DNA from 3 places in the Anaeromusa burkinensis DSM 3853 genome. Region 3 is predicted to be linked to each of the others. Evidence: riboswitches for the same ligand, from Rfam matches in the RefSeq annotation. Region 3 holds a riboswitch; each other region holds the start of a gene.

Region 1 (5,983 bases), on a different contig from region 3:
AACATCGCTGTGACCGGCGATGAATTTAGTAGCCGAGTGGACGACAATATCGGCGCCCAGCTCTAACGGTCGCTGCAGGAATGGGGTCATAAAGGTGTTGTCGACGATAACCAGCAGCTCGTGCTTTTTAGCCCAGGCGCAGGCGGCCTTCAGGTCGGTGATCGCCAGCAGCGGATTGGAAGGGGTTTCTAAATAAAGAGCTTTGGTAGTGGGGCGCAAAGACGCTTCCAACTGTGCATGGTCATTAGGGTCGATGAAGGAGTGCTCAATACCCCAACGCGGGCAGAGACGGGTCAACACGCGGTGCGTGCCGCCGTAGATATCTCTGGCTGCTAAGATGTGGTCGCCTTGAGAAAAGAGTAGCAGCGAGGCGCTGACGGCGGCGATGCCGGAAGCGAAAGCAAAAGCTCGGCTGCCTCCTTCTAGGTCGGCGGCTACGGTTTCCAGCGCTTGTCGTGTGGGATTGCCGCTGCGGGAGTATTCAAAAGGGGCGTTTTCTTCATAACGCTGGTCGAAGGTGGAAGTTTGAAATACAGGGACGCTGCTGGCCCCTAAACGTTCGTTAGCTGGCAGACCTGGGGCCAGCAAGCGGGTGGAAAAATCATGCATAAGAAGTCCTCCTTATAGCGACGTTGCTTTACTCGCATCTCACGCTAAACCGGTTCTTTTTCCGCCGGACATTGTCAGAAAGCCTCGGTATAGCGCCGCTATGCCTGCGTTTTCTTTCTCGTCTGGCGAAAAAACTCCTTGGTTTAGCGGCGTGCTCATGAAAGCAGCGGCGCCTTTGTTTTATAGTTCTTTGTAGTCCTCTATCGTACCCTCAAGTTACTCCGATTCTCTTGTTCGCTCCCCTAAGGCATGACCTAAGTCGGCGATGAGATCGTTAGCGTCTTCGATGCCGACGGACAGGCGAAGCAGGCGGTCAGAGATGCCTAAGCGTTCGCGGTCGGCGGCGGGAATGTCTGCATGGGTTTGTACGGCAGGGAAGGTAATCAGCGTTTCAACGCCTCCCAGGCTTTCGGCAAATTGGATGAGCTGGACATTGGCTAATATTTGGGGTACCAGTGTCGGGTCAGTTACTTCAAAGGACACCATGCCGCCGTAGCCGCTGGCCTGGCTTTCATGGATGGTATGGCCGTTGTGCAGCGGCAGGCCGGGGTAGAACACGCGGCTGACTTTGGGGTGTTCCAGCAGCCAGCGGGAAATGGCAAGGGCGTTGGCGTTGTGTTTTTCCATGCGCAGCGCTAACGTTTTTAAACTGCGTATGAGGAGCCAGCTGTCGCTGGGGCTGAGAATGGCGCCAGTAGCATTTTGCAGAAATCTTACTTTTTCGGCGAGCTCTGGTTCTTTGGCGACGATAACGCCGCACAGTAAGTCGTTGTGTCCTGCAAGGTATTTGGTACCGCTATGTACGACAAGGTCGGCGCCAAGTTCCAAGGGACGCTGGAAGTAGGGTGTCAAAAAAGTATTATCCACAATAAGCTGAAGGCTGTTATTTTGGCAAAACGAAGCCAAGGCCCGCAAATCAACAATGCGCAAGAGGGGGTTGGTAGGAGTTTCAATGAAGACGGCTTTGGTTTCAGGGCGAAGGGCTTGCCTGATGGCGTCTAGGGTGGTAGCGTCAACATAGGAGGCAGTCAAGCCAAAGCGGGACAGTACTTGCTCGAAAAGGCGGTAAGTGCCGCCGTAACAGTCCTCGACGACAATCAAATGGTCCCCATTTTTGTAGAGCATTAAAAGCGTGGTAATTGCTGCCAAACCGGAAGAGAAAGCACAGGCGCCAGCGCCTCCTTCAAGGCGAGCTAGTCCTTCTTCGAGAGCTTGCCTTGTCGGGTTGCCGCTGCGAGTGTAATCATAGCCAGTGCTTTCTCCCAAAGCAGGGTGGCGAAAAGACGCGGTTTGATAAATTGGGGTGCTCAACGCACCGGTACGGGGATCGGCTTTGCAGCCGATTTGAACAAGCTGTGAAGAAATATGCATGGTAGTCACTCCTTGTTATACTATTTTTTTTCGATTAAGCGCTTTGTAAAACTAACAATACTGCCGCCGCGGATGACGATAACAATTTCTTCTTCCTGCGAGGTCGGCTCACAAGGAGGCTTTGGCGTACTTGGATTCATGAAGGTCACCTCCGGAAAATAAAAAAAACAGGCCCCGAGACGAACGGGCCTGCCGTGCGTCTCTCATCTTTCAGGCAAGCTGCCTGCTGGAATTGGCACCAATGCAGTTTCCTGCCGGTTGCCGGGCGTCATCGGGCCAGTCCCTCAGCCTCTCTTGATAAGAGAACTTACATATGAAGTTAAAAAGTATGGTTTCTATTAGGTTCGGCTTGTTGGAAGAAACGAGCTGTCGCCGCTGCGGCTAGTGCAGGTAACAACCGAGCCGTCACTTAAAAACACCAACACCTGCTCTTCCTGACCATGGGCTTGTTCGGGTGAAAAAATAAATTCCTTTTGTTCCATGACGGCACCTCCTGTCAACTTCCGCAAAATAAAAAATCCTCTTCTCTGGAGAGAAAAGGGGTGCAAACAAATGCCCTCCTCTTATCTCCCAGGCGGCTAGCCTGCTGGAATTGGCACCACTGCATAATTCTGCCGGTTGCCGGGCGTCATCGGGCCAGTCCCTCAGCCTCTCTTGATAAGCGGTAAAACAACTATTTAATTTATAAAGAGAATACCATGGGTTTATTTGCGCGTCAAGAGTAAAATGGCTGCTTTGAAACAAAAATGCATAAAATAAGCGGTAAAACGCAACAAAGTGTCCGGTGGTCGATGCTAAATCGCGTTGTTGTTCCTTGCGAAAAGAAATATGTACTTCTTGAGGCTGCTTTGGTTTCTGCGTCCAAAGCTTGCGCAGCGGTTTTTCTTGCCAAGCGGCAGGATTGCAATGAGGCTGGCGCGAATCTTTTTCTTCAATAAATGATAGGGGATGGAGAGAAGTAGTTTTGTCAAAAACAATGAGAGGGCGTTTTGCCCCAAGTCCTACAGGTCAGATGCATTTGGGCAATGCCTGGACGGCGCTGCTGGCTTGGCTGCAAGTGCGAGCCGGAAAAGGCCAATTGGTGCTGCGTATGGAAGATTTGGACCCTGATCGTTCCAGAGCAGAGTATGTGGAGGGCTTAGAGAAGGATTTGCGTTGGCTGGGACTTGATTGGGAGGAAGGCGGCGATTTGGGCGGCGCCTATGGACCTTATGAGCAGGATAAACGGCGTGGTTTGTACGAGGAAGCGCTGCAGAGGCTGCGGCGGCAGGAATTGATTTATCCTTGTTATTGTACCCGAGCGGAGCTGGCGGCGTCCGCCCCGCACGGCGAAGACGGCGAGCGAATTTATCAAGGAACTTGTGCGGGTGGTGTTGCGGGAAGCAAGCTTACCAGGAAGCCTTCATTACGGCTGAAAGTACCAGAAGAAGAGATTGTTTTTGAAGATGGCGTATATGGCTTAGTGCGGCAAAATTTACGACAAGAGTGCGGCGACTTTGTCGTTCGCCGTTCTGATGGCGTTCATGCTTATCAGTTAGCAGTCGTGGTAGATGATGCGCTAATGGGTATTACCCATGTACTGCGCGGCGCGGATTTGCTGGCTTCTACGCCGAGACAGCTGTATTTATATCGCCTGTTGGGCTATGCTGCGCCCTTGTTCTCGCATGTGCCTCTTTTAGTGGATGAAAAGGGAGTGCGGCTGTCTAAACGACATGGCGCTTTGGCTGTGGCCGTCTTGCGAGAACGCGGCGTAAGAGCGGAGAAGATTATTGGACTATTGGCGTGGCTGGCCGGTTTGTTGCCTACGTTGGAAGAAGCGCAGCCGCAGGAGCTTGTTAACCTTTTTGACCTGAAAAAAATATCGCGCCAGGACATCATCGTTTCCGAGACGGCCTGGCGCTTCCTTCGCTAAGGAACTGCTGACTTATGAGCCCATGCCACGCTGGCTCTTTTTCCGCCTGACTGTGAAAAGGAAACCTCGAAATAGCGCCGCTATTCCCTCGGTCCCCTTTTCTGGCCAAACAAAAAAATTGCTCAGTGTGGCAGAGTGCTCAGTAAATCAGCAGCTCCTCCTATTGGTTTAAATTATATTTTCTTTTCAAAACTCGTAATCCTCAGTTGCACCCTCACTCTACTCCCTTTACTCCTGTTGGCTTTTATATCTTACATCCCTGTGATGGCGGCTACCTGGGCGGCGTCTTTGTCGCCGCGGCCGGAGAGATTGACGAGGAGCAGGTGCTCGGGGCCGTATTCTTTAGCGAGCTTGCAGGCTAAAGCCAGGGCATGAGAACTTTCCAGGGCGGGAATGATGCCTTCGGTGCGGCTCAGGAGGAAGAAAGCGTCCAGCGCTTCCTGGTCGGTGACAGCCTGGTAGTTGACGCGGCCGATATCTTTAAGATGGGCGTGTTCGGGTCCGACGCCGGGATAATCTAGGCCGGCGGAAATGGAATAGACCGGCAGAACTTCGTCTTTTTCGTCTTGCAGGACATAGCTGCGGAAACCGTGCAGGACGCCGGGGCGGCCTAGGGTGAGCGTGGCGGCGTGGTCGGGCGTGTTTACGCCTTTGCCTGCGGCTTCAGCGCCATAGATTTTTACGGATGGGTCTTCTAAGAAAGCGGCAAAAAGACCGATGGCGTTGCTGCCGCCGCCGACGCAGGCGACGATGCTGTCTGGCAGGCGCCCTGCGGTTTCCAGCATTTGCTGGCGAGCTTCGCGGCCGATGATTTCCTGAAAGTCGCGAACCATCAAGGGATATGGATGCGGACCGACGGCGGAGCCTAAAAGATAGAAAGTGTCTGTTAGATGTTCCACCCAGTATTCCAGTGCCGCATCGACAGCGTCCTTAAGGGTGCGCGTGCCACGAGTGACGGAAACGACTTCCGCGCCGAGGGCGCGCATGCGAAACACGTTTAATTCCTGCCGGGATACATCTTCTTCGCCCATGAACACGGTGCATTTCAAGCCGAATAAGGCGGCAACGGTAGCGGTAGCGACGCCGTGTTGCCCGGCGCCGGTTTCGGCGATTACATGTTTTTTGCCCATGCTCCGGGCCAGGAGAGCCTGGCCAATGGCGTTGTTAATTTTGTGAGAACCTGTATGGTTCAGGTCTTCGCGTTTGAGATAGATCGTGGCGCCGCCGAGATGGCGCGAAAGGTTTTCTGCAGCATACAATAAAGAGGGGCGGCCGACATATTGGCGCAGATATTTGGCAAATTCCGCTTGGAACGACTCCGTTTGGCGGATCTTTTCATAGGCGACAGCTACTTCTTCTAACGCGGGCAGCAAAAACTCGGGTACGTATTGGCCTCCAAATTCACCGAACATACCATTGCGTGTATCCATATTGTTTCTCTCCTTTTATTTTAAATTTTGAACAAAAAGAACAAGTGAAAACCTGACTTCATCAATGTAGTACAAAAATGATGTTTTAGCAAGAGTTGACCGTGAAAAATGTTACTTGCGTCGTAGGGGAGTTTTTGAGGAGAGACAAATAAACTGTTGAAATGGTCTGGAAAGATAGAAGAGAGAAACCGCCGCTTGTCTTGCGGCGGCTAGGCTGGTATAGTCTTCAGAGTATAGAGTAAAAGGAGTGAGGTTATGACGATGAAGGGCAATGTGTTGATTGCGCAGGGGGGCGGACCGACGGCGGTAATCAACCAAAGTTTGGCCGGTATTGTTCGGGAAGTGCGGCGCTTAAGTCCGGGAAGCCGGATTTATGGAGCGCTCCATGGAGTGGAAGGTGTGGCAAAAGAAGAATTTGTCGATCTGACACAGGTAACGGAGGCCAATTTGGAAGCGGTGGCGGCAACTCCTTCTGCTGCATTGGGTTCTACTCGGGTAAAGCCCAAAGCTGATTTTTGCAAGAAGATGTTTGCTGTTATGAAAGCCCATGACATTCGTTATTTCTTCTATATAGGGGGCAATGATTCTTCGGACGCGCTGTTAATTATTAGTGAAGAGGCGGCGCGAGAAAAGTATCCGCTCAAAGCCATTCACGTGCCCA
Region 2 (5,983 bases), on a different contig from region 3:
TTCCCAGCAAAATATCATACCGCCGTTCCCGAAAAGCCGTTAAAATATCTTCGTGCGCATGCTTACGTCCTACCGTATCCTGATCCATTCGGGCGATTCTCGCCTCCGGCCAATTGCATCGCAATTCTTCTTCTAGTTTTTGCGTACCACTGCCAAAAAAACGAATATAACGACTGGAGCAAACAGGGCAAACATCAGGTACATGTTCCTGGTAATCACAATAATGACAGCGCAGTATTTTGGCGGACGCATGATAAACAAGCGAAACGCTGCAATGTGGACATTCCATAGTATGGCCGCATTCTCGGCACATAACAAAGGTGGCGTAGCCGCGTCGATTCAAGAGGATAATAGCCTGCTCTTGCTGTGTTAAAGCCGCGTCTAGAGCGGCTCGCAGCTGACGCGAAAGAATTTTGCGATTTCCCATCTTTAACTCCTGCCGCATGTCCACAATCGTCACTTGCGGCAACGGAGCCGCAGTAGCCCGCTCCGGCAGCTCCAGCAACATTCCTTCTCGGCTTACAGCCCGCTCATACGTTTCCAGTGAAGGAGTTGCGCTGCCCAAAAGCAAGACCGCCCCTGTTTGGCGGCAGCGTTCCCGCGCTACGTCACGCGCATGGTATCTTGGCCGCTCCTCCTGTTTATAAGCGCCGTCATGCTCCTCATCCAGAATCACCAGCCCTAAGCGATGCGCCGGTGCAAAAACAGCCGAACGAGCGCCGATAATTACGCTGGCTTGACCGCTGTGAATACGGTCCCAAGCATCCAGCCTCTCTCCTTCGGAAAGACGGCTGTGCCATACAACAACCTGCTGTTCTCCAAGAACGGCGCGAAACCGCCGTACCAATTGTCCTGTCAAGCCAATTTCCGGCACTAGAACAATAGCCTGCTGTTTATTACACAGCACCTTGCGCACAGCTTCTAAATACACCCGCGTCTTACCGCTCCCGGTAACGCCAAAAAGCAAAAACTCCTGAGTCTCTTTCCCGTCCAATCCCTTGTCAAGCGCCGCCATCGCCTGCTGCTGCGCCTCGTTCAGCGGTTCTAGTTCGCTTGCGCCCTCGCTCAAATAGATGTCCTGACGATATACACGTCGTTCCTCGCGTCGAACCAGACCGGCATCTGTCAATGCTTTCAACACCCCTAGGCTAATACCGCTTTGAGCCAGTTGAGAACGCTGCAGAAAAGGATGCTCCCACAGCCACTGCAAAGCCGCCGCTTGGGCTTTCTTCCGTTCCAGTCCAAGCAGCGCCGATTGCCTTTCCTCCAAGGAAAGTTCTTGGGCCAACCAAATGGATTCGGTCTTCTCCTGGGTCCGCCGTCGTCCTTGCCAATAACTTTTCGCCAAACCCAGGCGACACCAGCGGCGTAAAATACGGATGCCGTCCTCTCCCGCCTGTTGGCAAAAGCCTTTTTCCGTCCAAGAACTTCGCTCTTTAAACAAATTCCAAAGCGCCAGCTCCGCCAAAGAAAACCCTTCCGGCTCCTCTTCACCGGCAAAATAAATCCGTTCTGTACGTACGCTGCGCTTGCCGGGCACAAAAAGGCGCAGCGCTTCGGCCAAAGTGCATAAATAATAGCGGCTAAGCCACTGAGCCGTGGACAAGGCCGCTTCATCAAACCAAGGCACTAGGTCCAGACAAGCGTTAATCTCTTTCCAGTTGCTTTCTTCTTCCTGCGAACAACTGCGCACCTGCCAAACAAAGCCTTCTTCCAGTCTGGCTCCAAAGGGAACCAGCACCCGACAGCCGCGCTGAACTTCTTCTTGTAACACATTAGGAATCGCATAGGTAAAAGGTTTTTCCACCCGCCTGGCGGCAATATTCACCAGTACATCCGCCACAACTGTTTCCATCAATTCATCCCTTTCACCCATTGTCGTTATATATCTAGTATAGTGGAAAGCGCCTGGAGATGCCATACAAAAAGCAGGAAGGATTGAACGAGAGTCGCATTCATAAACCCTTTCGCGTATTTCGTGTATTTCGCGGTTCGTTGTCGCCGTCACGATGTATATCTGACCAAGAAAAAACAGCCCTGACCGAGCAAAAAACTCGATCAAGGCTGTTCCTATTACTCTTACATTCCAGCGTCGCTGCGAATGGCAGCGGCTTTGTCTGTCTGCTCCCAAGGAAGCTCGACGTCGGTACGGCCAAAATGACCGTAGGCGGCTGTTTGGCGATACAAAGGACGACGCAGATCCAGCATTTTGATAATGCCCGCAGGCCGCAGATCAAAGTGCTTTTTAATCAGCTCTGCAATCAAGGTTTCCTCCACTTTGGCCGTGCCAAAGGTTTCCACCATGATCGATACCGGCTGAGCTACGCCAATGGCATAAGCCAGCTGAATTTCACATTTGTCCGCCAAACCGGCGGCTACGATGTTTTTAGCGACATACCGCGCTGCATAAGCACCGGAGCGATCTACCTTTGTCGGATCCTTGCCGGAGAATGCGCCGCCGCCATGACGAGCCATGCCGCCATAAGTATCAACGATGATTTTACGTCCCGTCAAGCCGGCGTCGCCCTGAGGGCCGCCCACCACAAAACGTCCGGTAGGATTAATATAATACTTGGTTTTATCATCCAAGAATTTTGCTGGCACTACCGGTTCAATGACATGCTTGCGCAAATCCGCTTCGATTTGCTCGCGCGTTACTTCCGGGCCATGCTGCGTGGAAATAACGATCGCGTCGATACGTACAGGCACGCCGTCTTCGTATTCCACAGTGACCTGGGTTTTGCCGTCAGGACGCAGATAGTCTACCACATCGGTCTTGCGAATTTCCGCCAGACGCCGTGATAGGCGATGCGCCAACGCAATCGGCAACGGCATGAATTCCGGAGTTTCGTTCGTAGCATAGCCGAACATCATCCCCTGGTCGCCTGCGCCAATAGCTTCCATTAAATCGGTATTGCCCTGTTTTGCCTCCAACGCCTCATTAACGCCCATGGCAATATCAGGCGACTGCTCGTCAATAGACACCATTACACCGCAAGTATCTCCATCAAAGCCGAACTTGGCGCGAGTATAGCCAATTTCCTTTACCGTCTCCCTGACAATATGCGGAATATCCACATAGCATGAGGTGGTGATTTCACCAACCACATGAACCAGGCCGGTCGTTACTAAGGTCTCGCAAGCCACACGAGCCTGCGGGTCCTTTTCCAGAATGGCGTCCAAAACAGCGTCGGATACTTGATCCGCCAGCTTATCCGGATGTCCTTCTGTTACTGATTCCGATGTAAATAATACTCGTTTCTTCAAGAATGCTTCGCCTCCTATTTTTCGACTAAAAAAGAAACCCTCCCGAAAAAGGGAGGGAACTTAGTCCTTACTCCCATCTCGCATCAACAGATGCAGGAATTGGCACCGTTTTGCCTTAATAGCAATGGTTGCCGCAGCTTCATCGGGCCAGTCCCTCAGCCAACTCTGGATGGTTTGCTTATGCATTTGTAGAGAAAATACAAATTAAATTATATAGACTGCATCAAGAAAAAGCAACTGTTTCAGCCAACATTTTTTCAAGCATATCCCATAAACGGGCTGCCACTTCCTCTTTAGACAGTTGCGGCCACTCCTCCATGGCGCCGTCACGACGCAATATCTTGACAATATTGGTATCGCTTTGAAAACCAGCGCCAGGCATAGTCACGTCATTAGCCACAATTAAATCCAAATTCTTCTTTTCTAGCTTTTCTCTGGCGTGAGTAAGAAGCTCTCGAGTTTCCGCCGCAAAGCCCACTAACAATTGGCTCTGTTTCTTTTCACCCAATTCTTTGAGAATATCAGGATTTTTCCTCAAAACCAACGTCAGTTGTTCATCATTCTTTTTAATTTTATGCTCCGCCGGATGCTCAACCGCATAGTCGGCCACAGCCGCCGCCTTGACTACCACCTGTACCTTTGGAAATTCACGCAGCACCGCTTCGCGCATCTGCGCCGCTGATTCCACATTGATTCGCGTTACCCCCGCAGGCGTCTCCAGCGCAACCGGACCAGAAACAAGAATAACCTCGGCCCCGCGACGCGCCGCCTGAGCGGCAATGGCATAACCCATCTTGCCGCTGGAGCGGTTGCCCAGATAGCGCACCGGATCAATAGGCTCTCTTGTACCGCCAGCCGTCACCAGCACCCGTACGCCTTGGAGACTTTTCTTTTCTCTCAGCACAGCCGCTGCCGCCTCGACAATTTCCACCGGCTCCGGCAAGCGCCCCGGGCCTTCGGTACCACAGGCCAGCTTGCCGCAGGCTGGCGGCAAAATAGAATACCCCAACTCCGCCAGCGTCCGCAGATTTTTCTGCACAATCGGATTAAGATACATATTGGTATTCATCGCTGGCGCCAGCAACACTGGAGCTTGCGTCGCCATAATGGTTGTTGAAAGCATATCATCAGCAATACCAGCAGCCAATTTGCCCAGAATATTAGCAGTAGCCGGCGCTACGATAAATAAATCCGCCGCCGTTGCTAACGCAATATGCTCCACATGCCAATTTTTAGGCTCATCCCACATGCTGACAACCACCGGCTGGCCGCTCAATTCCCGAAACGTCAACGGAGTCACAAACTCAGCAGCATGCTGCGTCATGATCACATGCACCGTCGCCATTTGCTTGCGCAGCCGACTGACAAGCTCCACCGCCTTATAAGCGGCAATGCCGCCGCACACGCCCACCACAACAGTCTTTCCTGTAAAAGGCATGGCAGTCGCCCCCTTTACTTGATTCCGTGTTTTGTCCGTTCATAGGTCACGCGGTCAGCGGCGATTTCCTCCAGCGCTACGGTAACTTGCTTTTTGGCGCGTCCTTCTAACGCTCCCGGTTCTTCATCCAGCAAGGTCCGAGCTCGTTTAGCCGCTAAAACTACCAGCGTATATTTGCTGTCCACTTTTGTCATCAATACATCTAAAGATGGTTTTATCATATCAATTCCCCCGTATGTGAAATATCTCCAAATTTTTGCATGCTTGCAATCAAGGCGGCGTTGCGCCGTACGCGACACTTTTCTGCCATCACAATTCCCTTAATTTTGGCAACGGCATCAGCCACTATGTCATTCACCAACACGTAGTCGTATTTAGAAGCCAAGGTCACTTCGTGCTCCGCCGCTTGCAAGCGGCGTTCAATTACGTCCGCTGTTTCCGTCCCCCGGCCGGCTATACGCCGCCGCAACTCGGTCAACGAAGGCGGCATCAAAAAGACAAAAACTCCATCCGGATAGCTTTCCTTTACCTGCAACGCGCCTTGCGTGTCAATCTCCAGCAAAACATCACTGCCTGCCTCTAAACGCTCCAACACGTAATTTCGCGGCGTGCCGTAATAATTTCCATATACTTCCGCCCATTCCAACAAGGCTTTTTCCTGGATCATATCCTGAAAACGTTCTTTTGGCGTAAACCAGTAGTTCACGCCATGAACCTCCCCCTCCCGAGGGGCTCTAGTCGTAGCGGAAATAGAAAATTCAAGGTATGGCAATTGCTGCAGCAATTCCTTGCACACCGTGCCCTTGCCGGTCCCGGAAGGGCCTGAGATTACAATTAAAATCCCCTTAGTTTGCGCCATAGCCGCTTCCCTCGCTTTTATTTTAGTCTTGAGGATCGCTGCCGCTATCCTTGTTCACCAAACGATGCGCCACCGTTTCCGGCTGTACTGCGGACAAAATGACATGATCGCTATCAGCAATGATGACCGCCCGAGTACGACGTCCGTAGGTAGCGTCAATCAGCATGCCCCTGTCGCGAGCTTCTTGAATAATCCGCTTGATTGGCGCTGATTCAGGGCTGACTATCGAAATAATGCGGTTAGCAGAAACAATATTACCAAACCCAATATTGATCAACTTGATGTCCATAAATACATCCTCCTAAACGTTAATTTGACCGTAACATACTAGCTTATTCTACGTTTTGCACTTGTTCGCGCATTTTTTCAAGCTCGCTTTTCATTTCCACGACGATTTTCCCCAATTCAAAATCATTGGC
Region 3 (5,983 bases):
CCGGCAGGGAGCATTGCCTGTCATGTGGGGCATTTTTTGGCGACAAGCAAATTTGACGCGGTCTTTACGGGCGTACCGTCTCATGCAGGGGGGGCGCCGGAATGCGGCAAGAACGCCATGATGGCCGCGGCCACGGCGGCATTGAACATTCAGGGCATTTCCAGGCATAGTCAAGGGGCTTCGCGGGTGAACGTAGGGGTGTTAACAGCAGGGAGCGGCCGTAACGTTATTCCCGGCCAGGCGCTGCTCAAGGTGGAGACTCGGGGAGAAACGTCCGAAATTGATGATTTTGTGCGTACTGCGGCGTACCGTATTTTGCAGGGAGCGGCGCAAATGTACGATATTGATGTTGCCATTACCAAAGCCGGCGGCGCGGCCAGCGCAACGAACTCGCCGGCTCTCTCGGACCGTCTGGAGCGGCTGGGGCGGAGACTAGGTATTTTTGATAACGTTGTGCCGTCCCATGCGCTTAACGGCAGCGAGGATTTTTCCTATTATATGCAGCGCGTGCAGCAGCAGGGCGGTCAGGCGGCGTTTGTCATCTATGGCGCAGCCGCTGCGGCTCCCTATCATAACTCAGCCTTCGATATCGATGAAGCCTGTTTAAGAAAGGCGATGCAGTTTATGGCCAGCGCGGCGGCGGAACTGTTGCGGGAACAGGAAGAAATTTAAATCTTAAAACGAGTTCAAAAGGTAATAGAAGGCGGAAAATCGTAGTCAAAGCGGCCAGGGACGCTCGCTAAACGCCATAAAGAAAAGCAAGAGGCCAGCCTGGACTCTTGCTTTTTGCGTTGTTTAGTTTTTACCGCAGTCCCGTATTCCAAGCCAAGGTGCGCGCCAGATGCGGGCGGTTCATGGTGTAGAGATGGATGCCTTCAATGCCGTGCTGCATGAGGTCTTCGATTTGTTGGCTGGCGTATTCCAGGCCGGCTTCTTCCATGGATTCTTTTTGGTGGCCGTACTTGTCCATGATGAGAAGCAGCGCCGGCGGCAGGGATGCGCCGCAGAGCGAACAGATGCGTTCGACCTGAGAACGGCTGAACACGGGCATAATGCCGGCGGTAACAGGGACGGCAATGCCGTGGGCGCGAGCGCCGTCGAGAAAACGGTAGAGCATAGCATTGTCAAAAAATATCTGGGTGATGAGAAAATCAGCGCCGCTGTCTACTTTTTCCTTGAGGCGCTTTAAGTCTTCTTCGCGGTTAGGGCTTTCCAGATGGCCTTCCGGGTAGGCGGCTGCAGCGATGCTGCAAGGCTGGTTGCGGCTGCGAATCAGACGGATAAGATCTTGCGCATAGCAGTTTAAAGGCCCAGGCGGCGCATCCTTTGGCTTATCGCCGCGCAGGGCTAGGATGTTCTCAATGCCATGGGCGGCGAAGTCGTCCAAAACGGCTTGGCTTTGGGCGGGCGTTGCGCCTACGCAGGTCAGATGGCCCAAAGCAAGGATGCCGTGGTCGTCCTGGATATGGCGGGCCACTTCCAGCGTGCGTCCTTGGGTGGAGCCGCCAGCGCCATAGGTGACGCTGATAAAGTCGGGCTTGATTTGCTGCAGCTCTTCGATGCACTGGAAAATCGACTCCAGCGGCGAATCCGGCTTAGGCGGGAAAATCTCAAAAGAAACAACCGGTTTTTTTTGTTGAAACAGTTCGTGAATCAGCATATAAAAGTCCTTTCTATAAGAAAATAATGGCGAAGATGGGAAATGAACAAGGGACACCCTTGACTCTTGTTCGTTTCTTATAAGGGGGAAAGTTTTACTTGCCCGATAGCGCCGATGCGGTCGCCGATGACGATCACGCAGCCCAGGATATCTTCTTGGGCGTCGGCGTAGGCTAAGGCGGGTTCAATGTCGGCGGCGGAGCGCACTTGGTTGCCGACCGCCGTGGCGTAGGCGTCAGCGACAGCGCCGCTTTTAGCAAGGATGGTGACGGCGTCAGCCTGGCCTAAGCTGAGGGATGGGCCGACAGTAGCCGAAGAAGTGCAGAGGCTTAGCGGTGACTGGGCTGGTTCTAGCTCTAAGGCCAGCTTGCCGGAAAGCGGTGAAGCGCCGGCCCAGATGGCAATGCGCCGAAGCTGGGTAGCGGCCAGATAGATGTCGCCGCCATTTTCAACAATAATATCTTGGACTTTGAATTTTTGCATCAGCTGCTGCGCTATTTCTTCAGCAAAGGCCCCGGCCACGGCGGCCATAGGACCCACGCCGGCTTTGTCTGCAGCGGCTGCCATTTTTAACGCCACTGGCGGTGCGCCAAAATGAGGCGTATGGGGAATCAGAGAATGCAAAAATACCGGATCTTTTAAAATATAGGCGTGCAGTTCCTCCCAAAGAGAGGCGGCTATTTTTTCACAGTATTGTCGCAGGGCCGCTGTGTTTTGGCGCGGCGGCACGGCTACCCAAAGATCGGTTTCTCGAAAGCGCACGGCAAAGGGGGCGAGGCTGGAGCGATGCAGCGCCTCGCGGTACCAGCGCGGTTCAAAGGAACTCATGCTTCCGGTGTTTCTTGCGCTGCCTGCGCGACCATTCCCTGGCGGATGGCCCGCATAGGACAGGCTTGCAAACAGAGGCCGCAGGCAATGCATTTTTCAGGCCGGAAAGCCAGCTCCCAAGAGGGCTGCTCTAACACCAGGGCTTTGGAGAAGCAGACTGCCGTGCAGGCGCCGCAATGAGTGCAGCGGTCGGCATCTACGCGAATCTGGCGTCGTACCGAGGTGGTTTCAATGCCTTCAGCGGTGAGGAATTCCAAGGCCGCGGCGATTTGCGCGTCTTCGCCTTCCAGGTCCAGCAGCAGATGCCCTTCCTCGCCGGGGGTGACTTCCGCCCGGAGAATGTTGATCTTCAGTTCAAAATCTTTGACCAAATGGTAAGCGATCGCTTTATCGTAAGATTCAGCGGTGAAATTCAGTAAAACTCGTTCCGTAGCCGGCATGTTATTCACCCTCCTTGCGGATTTCCAGGCTGTTCAGTTTCGCTGTTTCTGGCAATGGCGCTACCGGACGGCTGACTTCAAAACGTCCGGCGGCAATCCAGTCCTTGAGTTGGCCGGCAATCTGCCGCGCCTTGGGAAGGCTGGACATGGGCGCGGTGCGGAGGGTGCGCCCCTTGAAGGAGATGCTGCCGCTGCGCAGTTGTGCGTATGTGAAGGTTCCCAAAGCGGGGCGGTTGCGCGAGGGCACGCTGTAATCGAAGAGAGAGGTTTCAATATCAGCGTTGGTCACCGAGACGGCCCTGGCCACATCCTCGTCCAGCACCGGAATAGGAATGCCTACGCCTACGGAGAGGCTGATGCCGTATTTTTCAAAAACCGCAGCGCGGATGAATTCCGGGCTCATGGCTTTGAGGTCCCCCACAAGAGACAAGGTGGCTGCGCCTCCGGTGGGGATGCCACAGGTATTACGAGGGCGTGAGGGGTTGTGTTGGGTGCCGTTCCAGGCGATATAGCCTTCGGCGCCGCCCAAGAAGATACGCGTGCCCAGGCCGATGGTGCGCAGATAAGGATCGTTGAGGAGCGGGCTGAGCTCGCCGGCGGTGGAATAGGTAACATTGCCGCAGCGGGGCAGCAGCATGCCCATATAGGTGTAGAGAATGCGTTCAGATGTATTGGTGGCAGCGCCGTAATTTTGGTAGGCGTTGCGGGGGTTAAAGAGGAAGCACTCGTTTAAATCGTCTTTTGTGACCCAGGTGTCAATGCTGCGGCGCGGATAGCAATCCGTGCCGGGGGCGGTAGCCCGCAGATGGATTTTCTTGCCGGCGATGAGATCTTCGATCACATGGGCGCCGCTGTAGTGTTCATCATTATCGGCTACCTCCGTAGCGCCGATATAAGCATCCACCGCGGCGATGCCGGCGTAGGCGGGCACATCGTTGAGCCAGACGCGCTTCATTTTAATGGGAGGCTCGCTGTGGCCGAAGTTTAAGAAGGCGCCGGAGGAGCACATGGGACCGAAAGTGCCTGTGGTGACGACATCGACCTTGCGGGCTACGGCGGTTACGCCTTGCTCTTGAGCCATTTGGCTGACTTCTTCCGCAGTGAGTACGACCGCTTGACCTTTGCGGATGCGCTCGTTGATTTCTTCATAACTTTTTTGCGTGGACATAGTAGGCCTCCTCTTTTTGTTATGCAAAAGCGCCTCTTTTCGGAAGAAAAGAGGCGCGTAATGGCGATAATTCTCTCCCTCATCTGTCGGAACGCATGCATTCCGCTGGATTTAGCACCGGACGCCTCGGGAGGCCGGTTGCCGCGGTTTCAAAGGGCCAGTCCCTCCACCGCTCTTGATAAGAGTTACTCTATACAGTTTTTTGTAACTAGAACTAATAATACGGTGCGAATGTACTGTTTGTCAAGGCTTTTCGGGACGATTTTCCGCCTGTACCGGCTTGGAGGAAGGGAGATCTTGCGCCCAATCGGATAGCTGGGCTGGGTTTTCACCGGCATCTAGGCGTTCTTGCAGCCGCTGTACAGCGCCGGAAACCTGGCGGGCTTGCAGAGTGAGGGATTCCAAGGGGCGAATGAATTGATTCGCCAAACGGTGAATGCAAAAGAGAGTTAAAACTTGCGCGAAACACGTCAAAAAGAGGTAGCGTAGCAAGAGCTCGCGCAATGGTTCGTCAAGATAGCTGCGCGGTAAGGTGATGACCAATGTCCAGCCTGTGCTGGGGAGCTTGCCAAAGTAAGCTAAGCGTGATTCATTCTGAAATGTGTATTCAAGAAAGCCTTCGCTTTGCTGTAGCAGGTCGCTGCGCATTTCAGGCGGCAGGGCTTGGAGGGTTTCTGACTGGTTAATGTCCAGCGACTGCAGACTTGGATCCGGGTGAGCCAGAATGATGCCGTTCTGATCCAACAAAAAGGCATATCCGCCATCAAAAGGCTGAATATGGCGGATACGATCTAAAAAGCGAGACAGAGGCACATCTTGGCTGAGAACGCCGGCCAGCGCTTGATTATCAAGGCGCACTTGTTTGGCGATGGATATGGCGTATTGGTTGGTAACCAGATCCAGATAGGGGTCGCTGAAGACTAAGCCGGATGAAAAAAGCGCTTGGCGATACCATGGGCGCTGTCGAGGGTCGTAGCCTGTCGGCGGCTGCCAGCGGGAGCCGTCGATCATCACGCCTTCTTCCGTGCCTAAATAGATATCGGTAATATCGGAGTCAAGACTCAGTTGTCGCGCCAATAATGGTTGCAGACTTTCCGGCGAGCGAGGGAGCAGCGGCAAGAAACTGGCGGTTTGTTCTAAGGCGACTGCTTTGCGCTGCAGCCAGAAATCAAGGCGGGCCACTTCTGCTTGGGTAACAGCGTTGCTTTCTTTTTGCAGGTGCAACAGCAATTGTTGCCGGGCAAACTGGTATTCTACCAAACTGGCCAACAGTAGGCTGACGGTAAGAAGCAGGGAAAACATAAGTGTTAGCTTGATGCGAATGCCCATCCTAGCTCCCTCCTTGCAGCGGCGTTAATGGCTCTGTTGCTTCTTTGACGGGGAAAGAAAAAAGAAAGCGTGCGCCTTGCCCAGGTTGGCTTTGGCAGGTAACGCTGCCGCGAAAGCTTTTGGTTGTTAAAGAATATAAGATATATAGGCCTAAGCCGGTGCCGCCTTGACCGCGTTTAGTGGTGAAGAAAGGATCGAAAATTTTAGCAAGCACCTCCGGCGGCATACCAACGCCGTTATCGCTGTAAATGAGTTCTAGCGCGGTCTCGGAGGGACGGACTTCTATGGACAGTTCTCCTGCTTGCTTAGTAGGAAAAGCATGTTGCAAGGAATTGCGAATTAAGTTGGTGATGATCTGGGAAAAGGCGGTAGGGGGACCGAAGAGCTGCACCTGATCCGGGCAGGAAATAGACAGGTGATGGGGCGTGTAGTTCAATTCGTTTTCCAGGCTGTGGGCGATAGCATAGAGGTACTGCTTGACATCAAACCATTGAGAGGCGCTGCTGTTCTCTACATCAACCGTACGAAAACGGCGTACTAAATCAGCGCTGCGTTCCAG

The links. Region 3 has a riboswitch for S-adenosylmethionine ahead of C508_RS0115475 (homocysteine biosynthesis protein). Riboswitches for the same ligand answer to the same signal wherever they lie in the genome.
Region 1: linked by a shared signal. The riboswitch ahead of C508_RS0112860 (trans-sulfuration enzyme family protein) and the one ahead of C508_RS0115475 (homocysteine biosynthesis protein) in region 3 are both predicted to bind S-adenosylmethionine.
Region 2: linked by a shared signal. The riboswitch ahead of metK (methionine adenosyltransferase) and the one ahead of C508_RS0115475 (homocysteine biosynthesis protein) in region 3 are both predicted to bind S-adenosylmethionine.

Annotation. Positions count from the first base shown of each region.
Region 1 covers NZ_KB894599.1:13,472-19,454, reverse strand. The annotation lists gene C508_RS0112870 (trans-sulfuration enzyme family protein) at 1-609, opposite strand, end outside; gene C508_RS0112860 (trans-sulfuration enzyme family protein) at 826-1,980, opposite strand; SAM riboswitch class I at 2,181-2,284, opposite strand; gene C508_RS20390 (hypothetical protein) at 2,319-2,462, opposite strand; SAM riboswitch class I at 2,541-2,644, opposite strand; gene gluQRS (tRNA glutamyl-Q(34) synthetase GluQRS) at 2,945-3,892, shown strand; gene trpB (tryptophan synthase subunit beta) at 4,144-5,322, opposite strand; gene C508_RS0112830 (6-phosphofructokinase) at 5,578-5,983, shown strand, end outside.
Region 2 covers NZ_KB894591.1:110,568-116,550, forward strand. The annotation lists gene priA (primosomal protein N') at 1-1,855, opposite strand, end outside; gene metK (methionine adenosyltransferase) at 2,080-3,267, opposite strand; SAM riboswitch class I at 3,338-3,443, opposite strand; gene coaBC (bifunctional phosphopantothenoylcysteine decarboxylase/phosphopantothenate--cysteine ligase CoaBC) at 3,491-4,705, opposite strand; gene rpoZ (DNA-directed RNA polymerase subunit omega) at 4,720-4,926, opposite strand; gene gmk (guanylate kinase) at 4,923-5,564, opposite strand; gene remA (extracellular matrix/biofilm regulator RemA) at 5,587-5,853, opposite strand; gene C508_RS0109085 (YicC/YloC family endoribonuclease) at 5,897-5,983, opposite strand, start outside.
Region 3 covers NZ_KB894608.1:20,799-26,781, reverse strand. The annotation lists gene C508_RS0115495 (amidohydrolase) at 1-672, shown strand, start outside; gene metF (methylenetetrahydrofolate reductase [NAD(P)H]) at 803-1,660, opposite strand; gene C508_RS0115485 (UPF0280 family protein) at 1,738-2,487, opposite strand; gene C508_RS0115480 (NIL domain-containing protein) at 2,484-2,927, opposite strand; gene C508_RS0115475 (homocysteine biosynthesis protein) at 2,929-4,095, opposite strand; SAM riboswitch class I at 4,172-4,280, opposite strand; gene C508_RS0115470 (cache domain-containing protein) at 4,339-5,424, opposite strand; gene C508_RS18915 (PAS domain-containing sensor histidine kinase) at 5,426-5,983, opposite strand, start outside.